Regions from separate parts of the Enterobacter asburiae genome, predicted to be linked through region 1. Evidence: predicted binding sites of a transcription regulator. Region 1 holds the regulator's gene; the other holds the start of a gene.

Region 1 (10,565 bases):
GTCCCCGCGCACGCGCCAGAATATGCAGATGCGGGAAATGCTGCTGGCACAGATCCACCAGCTTCATCGTGTCTTCCGGATCGTTACAGGTAATCACAATGGACTCTGCCGCTTCGGCCCCCGCCGAGCGCAGCAGCTCGAGCTGGGTCGCGTCGCCGTAGTAAACCTTATAGCCATATTTACGCATCAGGTTGACCGCGCTGATATCCCGCTCCAGTACCGTAATGCGCATTTTGTTCGCCATCAGCAATCGCCCGATAACCTGTCCGAAACGGCCAAAGCCCACCACAATCACCTGCGGCTTGTCGTCTTCCACCCACGGCGCTTCGTCTTCATCGTCAGCTGGATTCAGGCGGCGCGACAGCAGTTTATCCACCAGCTTCATCAGCAGCGGCGTGGTCATCATAGACAGCGTGACCGTCACCAGCAAAAGCGCCATTTGATCGTCTTTAAACAGCTTCTGGGAGGAGGCGGTCGAAAACAGCACAAACGCGAACTCGCCTCCCTGGCTTAACACGCTGGCAAACTGCATGCGTTCCGAACTGCGCAGCCCGTAGATACGTGACATGACGTACAGCACCAGCATCTTCACCGCCACCAGGATGGCGACGCTCACGATCACCCACAGCAGATGGGTATAGAGCACGCCAAGGTTGAGCGCCATCCCCACCGAAATAAAGAACAGACCTAGCAGCAGCCCTTTGAAGGGATCGATGGCAATTTCCAGCTCGTGGCGATACTCGCTCTCCGCCAGCAGCACCCCGGCAATAAAGGTCCCGAGCGCCATCGACAGCCCCAGCGCGTCCATAAACAACGCCGATCCCAGCACCAGCAGCAGCGTCGCGGCGGTAAACACCTCGCGAACGCCAGACGCGGCTATAAAGCGGAACACGGGACGTAGCAGGAAACGACCGCCAATCAGCATGCCCGCGAAGGCCAGCACCTTCATGGCGATTTTAGCCCAGTCGAAGTGATCGTCCCCGGACCCCGCCAGCAGCGGCACCAGCGCCAGCGCCGGGATCACCGCCAAATCCTGGAACAGCAGCACCGAAAAGCCCAGCTGACCGGCTTCGTTGCGATTCATCCCCTTATCGCGCATCAGCTGCAGCGCCATCGCCGTCGACGACATCGCAAGGCCTATCCCGCCAATCACCGCCGCCTGCCATGAAAAGTTGGTCAGCATTAGCAGGCCGCCCAGGATCGCGGCGCTGAACAACACCTGCGCGGCGCCCACGCCAAATATGGAGCGTCGGAGTTGCCACAATTTCGAAGGATTCAGCTCCAGGCCGATGATGAACATCAGGAACACCACGCCCAGCTCGGAGAAATGGAGGATCTCATCTACATCGCTGATGAATCCCAGTCCCCAGGGGCCAATCGCGATCCCCGCCAGCAGATAACCCAACACCGCACCGATACCAATCCGTGCCGCAAGCGGCACCGCAACGACGGCCGCAAATAAAAACAGCACCCCGGCGAGGAGCAAATTCGATCCTTCCATTAACGACCTCCTGCCGGAATCGGTGACGCCAGCCATTCACCGTAGGCTCTGGCGTGGCTTGCCAGCTCTTTCGGATCCTGACGCCGCGCCCAGTAGACAATAATCGGGCTCATCCAGTGCATACGGCACATGGCCGCCGTCAGTTCGAATGGCCTGAGGATATCGCTCATCGGATAACGATTCAGCCCGTCGTGGCGGTAAGCGCTTTCGGGTTCACCGGTCGTAATCACACTACGCCAGTACTTTCCCGCAAGCTGGTTCCCCCCCACCCCGCTGGAGAAGCCCCGGCTCAGCACGCGGTCCAGCCACTCTTTGAGCAGCGCCGGACAGCTATAGGTATAAAGCGGATGCTGGAACACAATCACGTCATGCTGACGCAGCAGCTCCTGCTCGTAAGGGATATCAATAAAGAAATCAGGATAGTGCGCGTAGAGATCGTGCACCGTCACGTTGCTGAGCTGTGTGGCCGGCTTAAGCAGCACCCGGTTTGCCACCGAGTCCTGAGATTCCGGATGGGCATACAGCAGCAGCACTTTTGCTGTCTGAGACATCATTCCCCTCCCGGTCTTGTTTCTGTTTTTGTGTATCGTCGCTGTTTTGGGCTACCATGGCGGCCCGGTGCGGAAAATGGCCCACACCTTACATTATCATAATGACAAATTAACATAGTCGGAACATACGGCGCTTCTATGATTGTTTTCTCCTCGTTACAAATTCGTCGCGGCGTGCGCGTCCTGCTGGATAACGCCACTGCTACCATCAACCCAGGCCAAAAAGTGGGCCTGGTCGGCAAAAACGGCTGCGGTAAATCCACCCTGCTGGCGCTGCTGAAAAACGAGATTAGCGCGGATGGCGGTAACTTTACCTTCCCGGGGAACTGGCAGCTCGCCTGGGTAAACCAGGAGACGCCGGCGCTGAGCGAACCGGCGCTCGACTATGTTATCGACGGCGACCGTGAATACCGTAAGCTCGAGGCGGAACTTCATTCTGCTAACGAGCGCAACGACGGTCACGCCATCGCCACCGTTCACGGCAAGCTGGATGCCATCGACGCGTGGACCATTCGCTCCCGCGCCTCCAGCCTGCTACACGGCCTGGGCTTCAGCAACGAACAGCTGGAACGCCCGGTCAGCGACTTCTCCGGCGGCTGGCGTATGCGTCTTAACCTGGCGCAGGCGCTGATCTGCCGCTCTGACCTGCTGTTGCTTGACGAACCGACCAACCACCTCGATCTCGATGCGGTTATTTGGCTGGAGAAGTGGCTCAAGAGCTATCAGGGCACTCTGATTCTGATCTCCCACGACCGCGACTTCCTTGACCCGGTGGTGGATAAAATCATTCATATCGAACAGCAAACGATGTTCGAGTACACCGGCAACTACAGCTCCTTCGAGCGCCAGCGCGCGACGCGTCTCGCCCAGCAGCAGTCCATGTACGAAAGCCAGCAGCAGCGCGTGGCGCACCTGCAGAGCTTCGTGGATCGCTTTAAGGCCAAGGCCTCAAAAGCGAAGCAGGCCCAGAGCCGCATCAAGATGCTGGAACGCATGGAGATGATCGCCCCGGCGCACGTGGATAACCCGTTCCACTTCAGCTTCCGCGAGCCGGAGAGCCTGCCTAACCCGCTGCTGAAGATGGAGAAGGTCAGCGCGGGCTATGCCGACCGCATTATTCTCGATTCCATCAAGCTCAACCTGGTGCCGGGTTCGCGTATTGGCCTGCTGGGGCGTAACGGCGCCGGTAAATCGACGCTGATCAAACTGCTGGCGGGCGAGCTTAACCCGGTCAGCGGTGAAATCGGCCTGGCGAAGGGCATCAAGCTGGGTTACTTCGCCCAGCATCAGCTGGAATTTTTACGCGCGGATGAATCACCGATTCAGCATCTCGCGCGTCTGGCGCCGCAGGAGATGGAGCAGAAGCTGCGCGACTATCTCGGCGGCTTCGGCTTCCAGGGCGATAAGGTGACTGAAAACACCGAGCGCTTCTCCGGCGGCGAAAAGGCCCGTCTGGTGCTGGCGCTGATCGTCTGGCAGCGCCCGAACCTGCTGCTGCTTGATGAACCGACCAACCACCTGGATCTCGACATGCGCCAGGCGCTGACCGAAGCGCTGATTGAGTTTGAAGGCGCGCTGGTTGTCGTCTCGCACGACCGTCACCTGATCCGCTCCACCACGGACGATCTGTATTTAGTGCACGGCGGCAAAGTTGAACCGTTCGACGGCGATCTGGAAGACTACCAGCAGTGGCTGACGGACGTGCAGAAGCAGGAAAACCAGCCGGAAGAGTCAGCAAAAGACAACGCCAACAGCGCGCAGGCGCGTAAAGACCAGAAGCGTCGTGAAGCGGAGCTTCGCACCCAGACGCAGCCCCTGCGTAAAGAGATTACCCGTCTCGAAAAAGAGATGGAAAAACTCAACGCCACGCTTGCTGTTGTTGAAGAGAAGCTTGGCGATAGCGGCCTGTATGACCAGAGCCGCAAGGCTGAGCTGACCGACTGCCTGCAAACCCAGGCGAAGACCAAATCCAGTCTCGAAGAGTGCGAGATGGCGTGGCTCGACGCGCAGGAACAGCTGGAAGCAATGCTGCAGGCTGACTGACCTATTTACCCCATTTGAAGAACAGAATCCGTACCGGGTTCGGAAATCCAGCTTAAACGGGGTACAATTCGGAAAGTATCGTAAATTTCCGACAAGAATCAGCATCGCGCTTATGACCCAAATCATACCATCAGACTTCGACATTGCGGCCGAAGACAGCACTGAGTTCGTGCCTATGCGCGGCGTGGCGAATCCCCATTTGCAGACCATGCTGCCGCGACTGATCCGCCGCAAGGTTCAGTTCACCCCGCACTGGCAACGGCTTGACCTGCCAGACGGTGACTTTCTGGATCTCGCCTGGAGCGAAGCGCCTGAACAGGCTCGCCATAAACCGCGTCTGGTGGTCTTTCACGGTCTGGAAGGCAGCCTGCACAGCCCGTATGCGCATGGGCTAATTGAAGCGGCAAAAGCACGCGGCTGGCTCGGCGTGGTGATGCATTTTCGCGGCTGCAGCGGTGAACCGAATCGTCAGAAACGCATTTATCACTCGGGTGAAACCGAAGACGGCACGTGGTTTTTACACTGGCTGCGGGACAACTTTGGCACCGTGCCAACCGCCGCGGTGGGCTACTCATTGGGCGGCAATATGCTGGCCTGTCTGCTGGCCAAAGAGGGTGAAAGCGTCCCGCTGGATGCCGCCGTCATTGTCTCCGCGCCGTTTATGCTCGAGCAGTGCAGCTACCACATGGATAAAGGCTTTTCCCGCGTCTATCAGCGCTACCTGCTCAACCTGCTGAAGGCCAATGCGGCGCGTAAACTGAAGGCCTACCCGGATACCCTGCCGGTAAGCCTGCGCCAGCTGAAAAAGGTGCGCCGTATTCGCGAGTTCGACGATCTGATCACCGCGAAAATCCACGGCTTCGCCGATGCGATTGACTATTATCGTCAGTGCAGCGCCATGCCGCTGCTAAGCAAGATCACGCAGCCGACGCTGATTATTCATGCCAAAGATGACCCGTTTATGGATCATCACTCGATCCCCGCTCAGGAGTTCCTGCCCGACAACGTTCACTATCAGTTGACCGAGCACGGCGGCCACGTCGGGTTTATCGGCGGCACGCTGCGCCGCCCGAAAATGTGGCTTGAGGCGCGTATTCCTGACTGGCTGACCCCTTATCTGGACGGTGCAAAATGATTATTCCCTGGCAGGATCTGGCTCCCGAAACGCTCGATAATCTGATTGAAAGCTTTGTATTACGCGAAGGCACCGATTATGGTGAACAGGAACGCTCGCTTGAGCAAAAGGTCAACGATGTTAAGCGCCAGCTGAAAAGCGGCGACGTGGTGCTGGTGTGGTCAGAACTGCATGAGACGGTCAATATCATGCCCCGCAACGCGTTTCACGGCTGATCTTCCACCCTTTTCAGTCAGGGAGTTGCTATGTCTGCCAGACATCCGGTTATTGCCGTTACGGGGTCGAGTGGTGCGGGAACCACCACCACCAGCCTCGCATTTCGCAAGATTTTCGCCCAGCTGAATCTCCGTGCGGCGGAGGTCGAAGGCGACAGCTTTCACCGCTACACGCGTCCGGAGATGGACATGGCCATTCGTAAGGCGCGCGATTCGGGTAAACACATCAGCTACTTCGGCCCGGAAGCCAATGACTTTGGCCTGCTGGAACAAACCTTTATAGAGTACGGTAAGAGCGGCAAAGGGCAGTCCCGCAAGTATCTGCACACCTATGATGAAGCCGTCCCCTGGAATCAGGTGCCGGGAACCTTTACCCCGTGGCAGCCGCTGCCGGAACCCACCGACGTCCTGTTTTACGAAGGACTTCACGGTGGCGTGGTCACCCCTCAACACGACGTGGCGCGCCACGTGGATCTGCTGGTCGGCGTGGTCCCTATCGTTAACCTGGAGTGGATCCAGAAGCTGACGCGTGACATGAGCGAGCGCGGCCATTCGCGAGAGGCGGTGATGGACTCCGTGGTGCGCTCCATGGAGGATTACATTAACTTTCTGACGCCGCAGTTCTCCCGCACCCATATCAACTTCCAGCGCGTGCCGACGGTGGACACCTCCAACCCGTTCGCGGCCAAAAGCATCCCGTCGCTGGATGAAAGCTTTGTAGTGATCCATTTCCGCAATCTCGACGGCATTGATTACCCCTGGCTGCTGGCCATGCTGCAGGGCTCTTTTATTTCGCACATGAATACGTTAGTGGTGCCGGGCGGAAAAATGGGGCTGGCGATGGAGCTCATCATGACGCCGTTGGTGGAGCGACTGATGGAAGGGAAACAGATCGCGTGAGCATGTTCCCTCTCCCAGTGGGAGAGGGTTAGGGTGAGGGCATCAACACGCACGATGCCCCATCAATCACGCCTCGATCACTTCATACGAATGCGTGATTTTTACCGCTTTCTCCAGCATTAACGCCACCGAGCAGTACTTCTCCGCAGACAGGTCAACCGCACGCGAGACCGCCGCGTCTTTCAGCTCTTTACCGGTGACCACAAAGTGCAGGTTAATATGGGTGAACAGGCGTGGCGCCTCTTCGCGACGTTCTGACGTGAGTTTGACTTCACAATCCGTCACGTCATGACGTCCTTTTTGCAGAATCGATACCACATCAATTGCGCTGCATCCGCCTGCCGCCATCAGCACCATTTCCATTGGGCTGGGTGCTTTATCGCCGGAGTTACCGTCCATCAAAATCTGGTGTCCTGACGCGGACTCGCCCAGGAACGTTAAACCTTCAACCCATTTCACGCGCGCTTGCATATTCTTAAACTCCAACGTTGCATTTTTGGTGACAGATTACGCGTGCGTTACATTTCTCGCAATGGAAGGCGACCTGCATCATGCTGAAGCGAGACACCAGGAGACACGCGGCGAAAGCTATGCTAAAACACTCAGGATGCTACAGTAATACATTGACGTTACACGTGTATGCAGAGGACATCAAACTTTACTGGCTGCGAAACGTTACGGTAGCCGACTTCCCAGGGTATGGGTAAGAATTCGATTGCAACCCCAGAGTCCGGATGCATCTGATGACTCTGGTGACAGCTTATAACAGAGGATAACAGCGCATGGTGCTTGGCAAACCGCAAACAGACCCGACTCTCGAATGGTTCTTGTCTCATTGCCACATTCATAAGTACCCATCAAAGAGCACGCTGATTCACCAGGGTGAAAAAGCGGAAACGTTGTATTACATCGTTAAAGGCTCGGTGGCAGTGCTGATCAAAGATGAAGAAGGGAAAGAGATGATCCTTTCTTATCTGAACCAGGGCGATTTCATCGGTGAACTGGGCCTGTTTGAAGAGGGCCAGGAACGTAGCGCCTGGGTTCGTGCAAAGACAGCATGTGAAGTGGCTGAAATTTCTTACAAGAAGTTCCGTCAGCTGATTCAGGTTAACCCTGACATCCTGATGCGTCTTTCTTCCCAAATGGCGCGCCGTCTGCAGGTTACGTCAGAGAAAGTGGGTAACCTCGCCTTCCTGGACGTTACCGGCCGTATCGCACAAACCCTGTTGAACCTGGCGAAACAGCCAGACGCCATGACCCACCCGGACGGCATGCAAATTAAAATTACCCGTCAGGAAATTGGTCAGATCGTCGGTTGCTCCCGTGAAACAGTGGGCCGTATCCTGAAAATGCTGGAAGATCAAAACCTGATCTCCGCCCACGGTAAAACCATCGTGGTTTACGGAACGCGTTAATTCCGCTTAAACGGCGTGCCATCGCAAGGTGTCACGCCGTTTTTGTCTCTACTCCCCATGTGGCGCAGGCTGATCTATCACCCGGAAGTTAACTACGCACTGCGACAAACGCTGGTGTTGTGTCTTCCTGTGGCCATAGGCCTGATCCTCGGACATCTTCAGCAAGGCCTGCTGTTTTCCCTCGTGCCCGCCTGCTGCAACATCGCCGGTCTGGACACGCCGCATAAGCGCTTTTTCAAACGCCTGATTATCGGTGGCTGCCTGTTTGCCGGCTGTAGCCTCGCCGTACAACTTCTGCTTGCCCGGGATATCCCGCTGCCGCTGATCCTGACCGTGCTGGCGATGACCCTCGGCGTCACGGCGGAAATCAGTTCGCTGCACGCCCGCCTGCTTCCCGCCTCGCTGATTGCGGCCATTTTCACGCTGAGCCTTGCAGGGAATATGCCGGTGTGGGAGCCACTGCTGATTTACGCCCTGGGGACATTATGGTACGGGCTGTTTAACTGGTTTTGGTTCTGGCTGTGGCGCGAACAGCCGCTGCGTGAATCCCTGAGCCTGCTCTATGTGCAGCTTGCGGATTACTGCGAGGCCAAATACACCCTGCTCACCCAGCATACCGATCCGGAAAAATCCTTACCGCCGCTGCTGACGCGCCAGCAGAAGGTGGTGGATCTCATAAGCCAGTGCTATCAGCAGCTGCATATGCTCGCCGCCAACAAGAACCACGAATACAAGCGGCTGCTGCGCACCTTCCAGGTCGGGCTGGATCTGCAGGAGCATATCTCCGTTAGCCTTCACCACCCGCAGGAGGTGCAAAAGCTGGTCGAGCGCAGCCACGCCGAAGCGGTGATCCGCTGGAACGCGCAGACCGTGTCCGCACGCCTGCGGGTGCTGGCCGATGATATTCTCTATCACCGCTACCCGACGCGCTTTAACATGGATAAGCAGCTGGGCGCGCTGGAGAAAATCGCCCGTCAGCATCCGGATAACCCCGTCGGCCAGTTTGCCGCCTGGCACTTCAGCCGTATCGCCCGCGTGTTGCGCACGCAGCGCCCGCTTTATCCCCGCGACCTGATGGCGGATAAGCAGAAACGGCTTCCGCTATTGCCCGCGCTCAAAAGCTATCTTTCTCTTAAATCGTCCGCCCTGCGCAACGCCGCAAGGATTAGCGTGATGCTCAGTACCGCCAGCCTGATGGGTATGGCGCTGCACCTGCCGAAACCCTACTGGATCTTAATGACCGTGCTGTTTGTCACCCAGAACGGCTACGGCGCCACGCGGGTGCGTATTCTGCATCGGGCTGGCGGAACGATGGCCGGGCTGATCATCGCGGGCGTGACGCTGCACTTCCACGTGCCGGAAGGCTATACCCTGGCAGGCATGCTGGCGGTTACGCTGGTGAGCTACCTGATTATCCGCAAAAATTACGGCTGGGCGATGGTGGGCTTTACGGTGACGGCGGTATATACCCTGCAGCTGCTCACGCTCAATGGCGAACAGTTTATTGTCGCCAGGCTGATTGATACCCTAATCGGCTGTCTGATTGCCTTTGGCGGCATGGTCTGGCTGTGGCCGCAGTGGCAAAGCGGACTGCTGCGCCAGAACGCCCACGACGCGCTGGAAGCCGACCAGCAGGCTATTCGCCTGATCCTGAGCGACGACCCGCAGCCCTCGCCGCTGGCCTATCAGCGAATGAAGGTCAACCAGGCGCACAACGCCCTGTTTAACTCGCTCAACCAGGCGATGCAGGAGCCGGGCTTTAACTCGCACTATCTGGCAGACATGAAGCTCTGGGTGACGCACAGCCAGTTTATCGTCGAGCACATTAACGCCATGACCACGCTGGCGCGCGAGCACACGATGCTGACGCCGGATCTGGCGCAGCGCTATTTGCAGTCATGTGAAATTGCGTTGCAGAGGTGTCAGCAGCGTCTGGAGTATGACGCGCCGGGCGAGTCGGGAGATTCAAACATTCTGGAAGCACCGGAGACGTTAACCCACGGGCCAATGAGCACGCTGGAGCAGCATTTGCAGCGCGTTCTCGGGCATCTGAACACCATGCACACCATTTCGTCGGTGGCATGGCGTCAGCGCCCGCATCACGGGATTTGGTTAACGCGCCGGTTAAAGCGAACCGAGTATTAACCTTTAACGATCTTCGCGACCGCCGCGGCAAAGCGGGTTAACCCGTCCTCAATATCCCTGTCTTCCACCACCAGCGACGGCGCAAAGCGCATCACGTCCGGTCCGGCATTGAGTACCATAACCCCTTCGTGCGCCGCAGCGTGCAGGAAGTCGCGCGCGCGGCCCTTGTACTGCGGCTTCAGCTCGGCGCCAATCAACAGCCCCATCCCGCGGATTTCGCTGAACACGTCGTACTGCTCATCAATCTTTTGCAGGTATTTTACGAACAGCTCGCGCTTCGCGCTCACGGCGTTCAACACCTCCGGCGTGTTGATAATGTCGAATGCGGCGCCCGCCACGGCGCTCGCCAGCGGGTTGCCGCCGTAGGTAGAGCCGTGAGAGCCGACGTGGAAAGCGGAGGCGATCTCCTGCGTCGTCAGTACCGCACTCACCGGGAAACCACCGCCGAGCGCTTTAGCGCTGGTCAGAATATCCGGCGTCACGCCGTAGTGCATATACGCGAACAGATCGCCGGTACGCCCCATCCCGCACTGTACTTCATCAAAGACCAGCAGCGCCTGATGTTCGTCGCACAGCGCGCGCAGTCCTTTCAGGAATTCCGGGGTTGCCGCGGTCACGCCGCCTTCACCCTGAATCGGCTCGACAACAACGGCGCAGGTG
Region 2 (10,565 bases), 2.3 Mb from region 1:
AGTTGGTCATAGTCAGGATAATTATCGGTATTGTACAGCCACGTTCCTTCAGGGCCTCTATCACATCGAAACCGTTAGTGTCTGAGGTGTTAATTTCAAGTATTAAGCATGAGGGATGATCAACTATGGGGCAGGAGAGAAATTCTTCGGCATTTTTGAAGTCAAAAGTTTGATAACCTATCGCCATTAACAATTTAACCACATACAGCCTATATGCATCATCATCATCGATAACATAAACAACATCTTCCATATCACTCTCTCCTCACCAGTCCTTCGACGTACATAATACGAACGGAGGCGTCCATTCACAAAAAATTTTAGGATTGCCAGCCTCTATGTCTGATATCGTTTAATAACCGGAAGTAACAAAATCAAAGACTAACAATCCGTATGCGAATATTCTAATTTAGCAAAGGCAATTAGCATGAGGATATTCTGAAAAAAAGATACATATAAAAGTCGTTTTTGAGCAGCGGTACTGTTAAAACGCATCCTTCAAGCAAACCCTTTTGTATATATTTGACTCATATCGCGGAAATTATCTTAGCTCTGTCGTTTTAAGATGCAGTTTTTATATCTGCAAGGTGGTTAAGCTGAATAAGAGTGCGTTTTTGGTATTAACGCCGATTCAGGATCCACCCGCACTCCAGCCAGAGTCTCTGTCAGAGCATCGGGTATATCAACGGCTCTTGCTGCTCTGAATTCCGCAGCCGTGCCGAGAATCCAAACGCAGCACGGTTTAATGACTGAGGTCATAAAAAGAGGCGGTATTTTGGAGAAAAGGTTTGGAGAGGTTTTGAGGCAAACGAAAAAGATATATATTCCAGTCCGTTAAATTCACTTACACCTTCTGAGTTCAGAGGCTTATTCATGTCATGGCACGCCTTCAAACAGACTTACCTGGTTAAGTTCTGGTCACCTGTTCCGGCCGTTATCGCGGCAGGCATTCTCTCTACCTACTATTTCGGCATCACCGGCACCTTCTGGGCCGTGACCGGCGAGTTCACCCGCTGGGGTGGTCAATTGCTACAGCTCGCTGGCGTGCATACCGAAGAGTGGGGTTACTTTAAACTCATTCATCTGGACGGCACGCCGCTTACCCGCATCGACGGGATGATGATCATCGGCATGTTCGGCGGCTGTTTCGCGGCGGCGCTGTGGGCAAACAACGTTAAGTTGCGGATGCCCAAAAGCCGGATTCGCATAATGCAGGCGGTGGTCGGCGGTATCATTGCCGGGTTTGGCGCCCGTCTGGCGATGGGCTGTAACCTGGCCGCTTTCTTTACGGGGATTCCTCAGTTTTCGCTTCACGCCTGGTTCTTTGCTGTCGCCACGGCCATCGGCTCTTACTTTGGCGCAAAATTCACCCTGCTGCCGCTGTTCCGCATTCCGGTGAAAATGACAAAAGTCAGCGCAGCATCACCGTTAACCCAGAAGCCAGACCAGGCGCGTCGTCGTTTCCGCCTCGGTATGCTGGTCTTTTTGGCTATGGTCGCCTTGGCGCTTTGCACTGCGATGAATCAGCCCAAACTCGGCCTGGCGATGCTGTTCGGCGTGGGTTTTGGTCTGCTCATTGAACGCGCGCAGATCTGCTTTACCTCCGCGTTTCGCGATATGTGGATCACTGGCCGTACGATGATGGCGAAGGCGATTATCGCCGGGATGGCGGTCAGCGCCATCGGTATCTTCAGCTATGTTCAGCTCGGCGTTGAACCGAAAATCATGTGGGCTGGTCCTAATGCGGTGATTGGCGGCCTGCTGTTTGGCTTCGGGATTGTGCTGGCTGGCGGGTGTGAAACCGGCTGGATGTACCGCGCCGTTGAAGGTCAGGTGCATTACTGGTGGGTGGGCCTGGGAAATGTTATCGGCTCGACGCTCCTGGCATACTTCTGGGACGATCTGTCTCCCGCGCTTGCCACGAGTTGGGACAAGGTCAACCTGCTGAACACCTTCGGCCATCTCGGCGGCCTGCTTGTCACCTACGCCCTGTTGCTGGTCGCTTTTTTACTGGTTGTCGCGCAGGAGAAACGCTTCTTCCGTCGTGCGAGTGTTAAAACAGAAACCCAGGAGAATGCTGCATGAAAGAGATCGTGCCCGATTACCGTCTGGATATGGTCGGTGAACCCTGCCCTTATCCGGCGGTTGCCACGCTTGAAGCCCTACCGCAGCTCAAAAAAGGGGAAATTCTGGAAGTGGTCAGCGACTGTCCGCAGTCCATCAACAACATTCCGCTGGATGCGAAAAACCACGGCTATACGGTGCTGGATATCCAGCAGGATGGCCCGACCATTCGCTATTTGATTCAAAAATGATCGCCCAGGCCTCGCGAGGGGCCTTTATCGCATTGAATTATAAGACATCTTGATCCACGGCAAAAACGCGATTTTTGACTTAAGTAAAATCTCACTTCCCTTTTGAAGGAGGTTTTCGCGGTTTGATGTATTTACGAGCTTTACTGGTTTTCGCCTTATTGATTCCCTTCCATGCGCTGTCCCTGAATTTCTCTTCAACCTTCCTGCGCCTTAATTGTCCGCAAAGAGGACTTGTCGAGGTTATTCTGCACGTTTATGACCATACCCAGGAACGATGGCGCGGTCATTTTGAAACCGGCGCGGGACATAAACGTGCGGGTGATACCGAAATCATCCCGTTTGCCAACGGCGATATTCTCTTTCATTCCCTGTCCAGCGACGCTTTCAGCTATTTATATGATGGGGAAAATATCCTGAGGCACTGCGTAAAGCTTGATGAGCGGCCGGTTTATCCGTCGTTTTGAAGTGAGCAAAGCAAACTGGCCACCCTGTGGCCAGTTTGACGGGGGATCAGAAACGATAACCCGCAGAGAACATAAACACCCACGGATCCAGGCGAGTATTGATACTTTGCTGCTGACCGCCCGCCTTGAAGCGTACGTCCGTATCAATATCCATGTACCAGACCGAGGCGTTAATCAGCCAGTCGCGGTTAATCAGATAATCCAGACCGACCTGCCCCGCCATACCCCACGAATCTTTCAGGCTGAGGTCAGTCAGACCGGCCTCTTTACCGGTATCGTTAAACTTCTCGTCGAAGAAGGTGGTGTAGTTCACACCGGCGCCAATATAAGGACGCACCTTGCTGCTGGCATCGCCAAAGTACCATTGCGCCATCAGCGTTGGCGGCAAGTGGTGAACCGTAGCGATATCACCGGTTGCGCCCAGACCCACGCGATGACGGAACGGCGTTGCAGCCAGAAGCTCAACACCAACGTTTTCCGTCGCCATATAGGTGAACGTTAACCCTAACTGGGTGTTATTACTGACGTTAAAACCGCCCATACCCAGCACGTTATCCGATCCTTCAGTCGGGCGAACCGTAGCCGAACCGGCACGAATAAAGAATTCGCCTGCTTCATGCGCATACGCGCCGCCAGAGAGACTGCTTAATACAAGGGCTGCCACCGCTAATTTTTTCATATCCGCTCCATCGTTGTGGTTTTAATCGCGGATGAGAATATACTCACAAATGAGTAATAAGTGATCTGCTACAGATCACATTAAAACCAGTAACTTAACATTCATTGATCTGGATTAATTTTTTGTTACGCATCCAAAAGCGATAAGTTGTTTCCATGTCAATTTTTGGCATTTCACGGTTACAAAATTTTCCCTTTTCCCCCTCTTGCTCTTCCTCTGGCGGCTGGATAATTTATCGCTCTCACAAGTTGATTTGATGCGTTCTTCTTTAGCAGGTGTGCCATGAGTGATATCAACCCGTGCATGACGTGCGGAGCCTGTTGTGCGTATTTTCGAGTCTCTTTCTACTGGGCCGAAGCCAGCGATGGCGGCGGTACCGTTCCGGTTCATTTCACAGAGCCGCTAACGCCTTTTCTGCGCTGCATGAGCGGCACAAACCAAAAGCAGGTCCGCTGCGTGGCGCTACAGGGTGAGCCCGGGGTCTCTACCCGATGTTCTATCTATGAGCATCGGCCCAGTCCGTGCCGGGAATTTGCCATGTCGGGGGAAGATGGGCAGGTCAACGAAGCCTGCAATCGCGCCCGGGCGCGCGTTGGATTACCGCCGCTTTACAAAGATATGCTTTTCCATACAAGCCTTGATGCTGCCACAGCAGGCGCATCCGGTGTACAATTGCCGGCTAATTAACACCTGCAATACTCAAGGAGAGTGCATGTCTATCACGGCGAAGTCTGTCTACCGTGACACGGGAAACTTTTTCCGCAATCAGTTCATAACCTTTTTACTGATCGCGTTGCTATGTGCCTTTATCACGGTGGTGCTGGGCCATGCCTTCTCACCGAGCGATGAACAGATTGCCAGCCTGAGCCAGGGCGACCACCTTGCCGGAAGCGTGGGGCTGTTTGAACTGGTGCAAAACATGACGCCGGAGCAGCAGCAAATTCTGCTGCGGGCGTCTGCCGCGTCCACGTTCTCAGGCCTGATTGGTAATGCAATTCTGGCGGGCGGCGTTTTGCTGATGATTCAGCTGGTATCGGCGGGTCACCGGGTCAGCGCCTTACGGGCGATTGGTGCCAGTGCGCCAGTCTTACCTAAGCTGTTTATCCTGATCTTTTTAACCACCCTGCTGGTGCAAATGGGGATTATGCTGGTCGTGGTGCCGGGCGTATTACTGGCTATCGTGCTCTCATTTGCGCCTGTGATGGTGGTGCAGGATAAGATGGGGATTTTTACCGCGATGCGCAGCAGCATCAGACTGGCATGGGCGAATATGCGTCTGGTGGCTCCCGCCGTGATCGGCTGGCTGCTCGCCAAAACGCTCCTGCTGTTGTTTGCACCGAATTTCGCGGTATTAACGCCCAATGTTGGCGCGGTAGTGGCGAATACGCTGAGCAATCTGATTTCAGCGGTGCTGCTGGTCTATCTGTTCCGCCTGTATATGTTAATTCGTCAGTAATCCTGAGGCGGGCGGCATCGCTGCCTCCCGCCCCGCTCAGAAGATGGAATCACAGAATGAAGCAGTTACTTGATTTTTTACCGCTCGCGGTCTTTTTCGCTGTCTATAAGTTGTATGACATTTTTGCCGCAACAAAAGCGTTAATTGTCGTGACCGCCGTAGTGCTGATCTATAGCTGGATTCGCTATCGCAAAGTCGAAAAAATGGCGCTTATCACGTTCATTTTAGTGGCGGTGTTCGGTGGATTGACCATTGCCTTGCATGATGTTGAATTTATTAAGTGGAAGGTTACCGTTATTTATGCGTTGTTTGCAGCAGCGTTACTGTTCAGTCAATGGTTCATGAAAAAGCCCCTGATCCAGAGCATGTTAGGTAAAGAACTAACGCTGCCGCAGGTTGTCTGGTCGCGTCTGAATACCGCGTGGGCAATCTTCTTTATACTTTGCGGTCTCGCTAATATCTATATCGCCTTCTGGCTGCCGCAGGATATCTGGGTCAACTTTAAGGTCTTTGGCCTGACCGCGCTGACGCTTATCTTCACGCTGTTAAGCGGCGTATACATCTATCGTCATATGCCCCAGGATGACAACCACTGATTAACGACTGACCAGAACGTCTACGACAGGCGTTCTGGTCTATTCTCTCCGCTGTGAAATCATAGTAGCATCCCGCCTGAAGTCTTCCGTTACGAGTTAAAACAATGACAACAAATAACGCCCCGCAGGGCGAACTGGTTTTACGCACACTGGCAATGCCCGCTGACACCAATGCCAATGGCGATATTTTTGGCGGCTGGCTGATGTCGCAGATGGATATGGGCGGCGCAATTCTGGCAAAAGAGATTGCCCACGGGCGCGTGGTGACTGTGCGAGTGGACGGCATGACCTTCCTGCGCCCGGTTGCGGTGGGAGATGTGGTTTGCTGCTACGCGCGCTGCGTCAAACGCGGCAACACATCTATTTCAATCAACATCGAAGTATGGGTTAAGAAAGTCTCGTCGGAACCCATTGGGCAGCGTTATAAGGCCACCGAAGCGCTGTTTATTTATGTTGCAGTGGATAGCGAGGGTAAACCTCGTCAACTTCCGCAGGCCTGATCGACAGGCAAAAAAAAGCCTCCATCAGGAGGCTTTTTTTATTCCATCTGCGCCCCGCCGTTCAGGCGGAAAACAATATTCACAATCAGTCCGCTGCCCGGTTTTCCGGCTTCATAGCGCCATCTGCGCATCGCCGATTTCACTTCGCGCTCAAACATATTAGAAGGCTGAGCGGACAATATTTCCACGTTATCCACGCGGCCATCGGCAGTGACGTCAAATTTAACCCGTACGCGGCCTTCAATACGTAAGGCCTGCGCTCGCGCCGGATACTGAGGCTGGTTGCGACTCAGCGCGCGCGGGCCCGCCGGGGCACTGACTGTCGGCTTAGGCGCTGTTGCGGTGTTATTCATCACCGGACGCGAAGGCGCCGCATTCTCGACCGTCCGGGTCGCGCGCGGTTCAACCGGACGTTCCTCGCGTTTTGGACGCTCCTCGACCTTATTAACCGGCTTTGGCTTCGGCTTAGGTTTTGGCTTCGGTTCAGGCTTGTGGATCACTACCGGCGCTTCCTTCGGTGGCGCCGGAACAGGCTCGGGCTCTGGCTCTGGTTCAGCCACCGGCTGCGGTGGCGGAGGTGCAACCTGCGGCGGTTCGAGATCCGCTGGCGATACCATCGTCACCGAAATCGGCTGCGCGGGCGCGGGCATTTCAATAACCTGATGAACCGAGGTATACAGCAAACCCGCCACAACAGCACCGTGAATCACGACAGAAAGCAGCGTCGGCCAGGGAAAGCGGCGAGGTAAATCAAGGGTCATCGAAGTCATAATCATCAACGTTAAAAAACCGAACACTGATTTTAAATGCAAATAGCAATCATATTCAATAATACACTTTGTTCTGACGCAACTTTAGCGCATGAGAGGCCAAAAAAGGCGCATTCAGATCAGGGTATTAACATTGTTTTTATTTTACATTGCAGTCGTTTGCCCTTTCACATAACGTAACTGACACTTTTACCGGTTAAGGAGCTTCGCCGTGTTTTACGTGATTTACTCTGAAGATGTTGCTGATTCGCTCGAAAAACGCCAGGCTGTGCGCCCTGCGCATCTGGCACGTTTGCAGCTGCTCCAGGATGAAGGCCGTTTACTGACCGCCGGCCCAATGCCTGCAGTAGACAGCAACGATCCGGGCGCCGCCGGTTTTGCCGGTTCCACCGTAATTGCTGAGTTTGAATCCCAGGAAAGCGCTCAGGCATGGGCTGACGCAGATCCGTATGTCGCAGCAGGTGTGTATGCGAAAGTGACGGTTCGACCGTATAAGAAAGTGTTCTGATACCAAAGCGGCTCCGAAAGGAGCCTTTTTTATAGTAGAGATTACGCGTCTCTGCGCCGGGTAAACTGCTGCTCCGTTATAAGGGTTCCCCACTGATCGCCCTCCCACTCTTTGACGAGCGTAAATCCAAACGATTCGTATAAACGTCGTGCGGCGGTAAGCTTATTGAATGTCCAGAGATGCACGGCAGAGAAACCTAGGCTGTCGCAAAAGCGCATCGCTTCGGTAAGCAGTTTTTTCCCCACCCCGTGTCCCCGGCAGCCATCGTCGAGAATAAACCAGCGCAGATGGGCTTCACCCGGCGCTAAATCCTCGCCGTCTATCGCCACTGACCCCACTATCCTGCCGTTCATCACCGCCAGCCAGATCTGGTTGCATGGGTTATCCAGGCGGTCACTAAATTCTGCAACCCCTGCGGCCACTTTGGCTTCAAAAAAGCGGCCAAAATTGTGCTCGCGCGCGTAATAAACCCCGTGCAACTCCGCGATACGGCCAATCATGCCGGGAATATACCCCTTAACTATCGTGAGTTCGTCGGGGCGCGTGTCGCTGCCCGTCTCACGGCACGCCAGCAGCGCGTTGGCATAAAGGGAGAGCCCCTCAGAAATGGTCTGCTGCTGGGCAGGAGCCAGACTCTTTATTGCTGAGGCCACGCGCTCGTTGCTAAAGGTATTAATTTTACTGACCGTCTCATGACCTTTCGCGGTCAGTCTGAGACTCTTCGCTCTCGCATCTTCAGCTGAAATAACCTCCTCGAGCTCACCCGCGGCAATCAGACGAGCCAGCATCCGGCTAACGCTGGACTTATCCAGCCCCAGCAGCTGCACCAGCTGACTCGCCGTCATCTCTTTGCGTAGGGCTATTTCGACCAGGGTATGGACGGCCGAAGGTGAGTAATTCGTTGAGGCCAGGGTCGAGGCCATAAAGCCTAACTCTCGCACCATCAGGCGCGAGGAACGTCGAATAACACTGACTAGCGGGGTTTCGCTGTGCATGTTGTGCCCTCATCTGTTAGTTGCACTATACAACTAACAGATGAGGGGTTGTCAAACATAATAAAAAAGGCTCCCTCAGGAGCCTTTCAAACCATCAATGTAGCGACGCTAGCCTCGCCGCAAACCCGACAAACAGCAGCCCTATCAGCCCGTTCCCCAGCTTTGCCAGTTTCTTTTTCGTTTTCAGATAACGCGTGACAAACGCGCCGGAGAAGATCAGGAAGCTCATGTACATAAAGCTTATTAACTCCAGCGTCGTCGCGAGGATCAGGAAAGAAGTGCCGGTGCTCTGTGCATTCACGTCAATGAACTGAACGAAGAACGATACGTAGAACAGAATCGCTTTAGGATTGGTCAGGCTTAACACCAGCGAACGTTTCATGATCATACTGGCAGGTTCAGGGCCGCTCTCATGCGCATTTTTCTGGCGGTTCACCACTGACCAGAGCATTTTGCCACCCAGCCAGAGCAGATAGAAGGCCCCGAGATAGCGCACGATATTAAACAGTACCGGCGTGGTCTGGATTAATGCCGCGACACCCGCCCAGGCCAGAAACATCAGCACCGCATCGCCGATAAATACGCCTGTGGCGGCAAGATACCCTTTTTTAACGCCGTGGCCGATCCCGGTTTTTAGCACAAACAGGGTATTCGGCCCTGGCACCAGCACGATAAAAAATGCGCCGACAACATACGTCCAGAAATTCAGTACACCAAACTCCGCAAACACTTCTCCCTCCTTTTGCTAAACACAACAGGAATATCGCTGCAAATACGCTATTCCTAAAAAATCAGACGCTATAAAATCAGCGGGCACCCGTTACGGTGCCCTCATGGTTTCAGATATCCTGGACTGCGAACAGCAACGCATTGCGGTGCCTGGTCAATCCACATTTTCTGATGGCGTGAATACGCATATTGCGGCGGGATTGTGCTTCCAGCCAACGAGCCTTGCGACGACTCACCTGTCGCAACATGCGCCAGCGCCCTACTTCTGTTCTACTGCGCTTCATGTCTACAACTCTTTAACTAACAGAATCGCCATTATAAACCCAACCCGGCAGCAAACCAGCGCTTTTACCTGGCGTTTTTATTTGCCAGATGAATCCTGATGCGTACACTCATAACAATACGCTTTCAAAAGGATTTTTTTACCTATGACAACCTTCTACACCGTGGTGAGTTGGCTGGTCATTTTGGGATACTGGCTGTTAATCGCGGGTGTGACATTACGCATCCTGATGAAGCGCAGAGCCGTACCCTCTGCCATGGCCTGGCTTCTGATCATTTATATCCTCCCGCTGGTGGGAATTATTGCCTATCTCTCTTTCGGTGAGCTTCATCTGGGTAAACGCCGCGCCGAGCGCGCCCGTGCCATGTGGCCCTCCACCGCGAAGTGGCTGAACGATCTTAAGGCCTGCAAACATATTTTTGCCGAGGAGAACAGCAGCGTCGCCTCCTCACTGTTTAAGCTGTGCGAGCGCCGCCAGGGGATTGGCGGCGTTAAGGGCAATCAACTGCAGCTGCTGACCTCGTCCGACGACGTCATGCAGGCGTTAATCCGCGATATTCAGCTGGCGCGTCATAATATCGAGATGGTTTTTTATATCTGGCAGCCCGGCGGGATGGCTGACCAGGTCGCTGAGTCGCTGATGGCCGCCGCGCGTCGCGGTATTCATTGCCGCCTGATGCTTGACTCCGCGGGTAGCGTGGCATTTTTCCGTAGCCCCTGGGCGGGCATGATGCGTAATGCCGGTATCGAAGTGGTCGAAGCGCTGAAGGTGAATCTCCTGCGCGTGTTTCTGCGCCGGATGGATCTCCGCCAGCATCGCAAAATGATCATGATCGATAACTATATTGCCTACACCGGCAGCATGAATATGGTTGACCCGCGCTTCTTCAAACAGGACTCGGGCGTAGGTCAATGGGTTGATTTGATGGCGCGGATGGAGGGGCCGATTGCCACCTCGATGGGCATCGTGTATTCCTGCGACTGGGAGATTGAAACCGGCAAGCGTATCCTGCCGCCACCGCCGGACGGCAATATTATGCCGTTTGAAGAGGCGAGCGGTCATACCATTCATACCATTGCTTCCGGGCCGGGCTTCCCGGAAGACTTAATCCATCAGGCGCTGCTGACGGCAACCTACTCGGCGCGTGAATATCTGATCATGACGACGCCCTACTTTGTCCCCAGCGACGACCTCCTGCACGCGATCTGTACCGCCGCGCAGCGCGGTGTCGATGTGAGCATCATTTTGCCACGCAAAAATGACTCCCTA

The links. Region 1 encodes CRP, which controls carbon source genes, mostly activating them, when cyclic AMP is high. Its sites were predicted from a motif close to ATGTGANNNNNNTCACAT; they were not measured.
Region 2: a site for CRP is predicted at 3,522-3,539, ahead of ompW (outer membrane protein OmpW). Genes of this name have one in related genera too.

The regions. Positions count from the first base shown of each region.
Region 1 is NZ_CP011863.1:3,922,700-3,933,264, reverse strand. Features, by position in the region: gene kefB (glutathione-regulated potassium-efflux system protein KefB) at 1-1,501, opposite strand, end outside; gene kefG (glutathione-regulated potassium-efflux system ancillary protein KefG) at 1,501-2,052, opposite strand; gene ACJ69_RS18915 (ABC transporter ATP-binding protein) at 2,191-4,095, shown strand; gene ACJ69_RS18910 (hydrolase) at 4,208-5,230, shown strand; gene ACJ69_RS18905 (YheU family protein) at 5,227-5,445, shown strand; gene ACJ69_RS18900 (phosphoribulokinase) at 5,476-6,345, shown strand; gene ACJ69_RS18895 (OsmC family protein) at 6,412-6,816, opposite strand; gene crp (cAMP-activated global transcriptional regulator CRP) at 7,128-7,760, shown strand; gene ACJ69_RS18885 (YccS/YhfK family putative transporter) at 7,818-9,905, shown strand; gene argD (bifunctional acetylornithine/succinyldiaminopimelate transaminase) at 9,902-10,565, opposite strand, start outside.
Region 2 is NZ_CP011863.1:1,660,674-1,671,238, forward strand. Features, by position in the region: gene ACJ69_RS08170 (response regulator transcription factor) at 1-253, opposite strand, end outside; gene yedE (selenium metabolism membrane protein YedE/FdhT) at 874-2,085, shown strand; gene yedF (sulfurtransferase-like selenium metabolism protein YedF) at 2,082-2,315, shown strand; gene ACJ69_RS25200 (hypothetical protein) at 2,510-2,680, opposite strand; gene ompW (outer membrane protein OmpW) at 2,826-3,458, opposite strand; gene ACJ69_RS08195 (YkgJ family cysteine cluster protein) at 3,741-4,145, shown strand; gene ACJ69_RS08200 (YciC family protein) at 4,171-4,914, shown strand; gene ACJ69_RS08205 (septation protein A) at 4,971-5,510, shown strand; gene yciA (acyl-CoA thioester hydrolase YciA) at 5,615-6,010, shown strand; gene tonB (TonB system transport protein TonB) at 6,049-6,771, opposite strand; gene ACJ69_RS08220 (YciI family protein) at 6,992-7,288, shown strand; gene ACJ69_RS08225 (bifunctional helix-turn-helix transcriptional regulator/GNAT family N-acetyltransferase) at 7,330-8,283, opposite strand; gene leuE (leucine efflux protein LeuE) at 8,378-9,013, opposite strand; gene ACJ69_RS25205 (YciY family protein) at 9,123-9,296, opposite strand; gene cls (cardiolipin synthase) at 9,441-10,565, shown strand, end outside.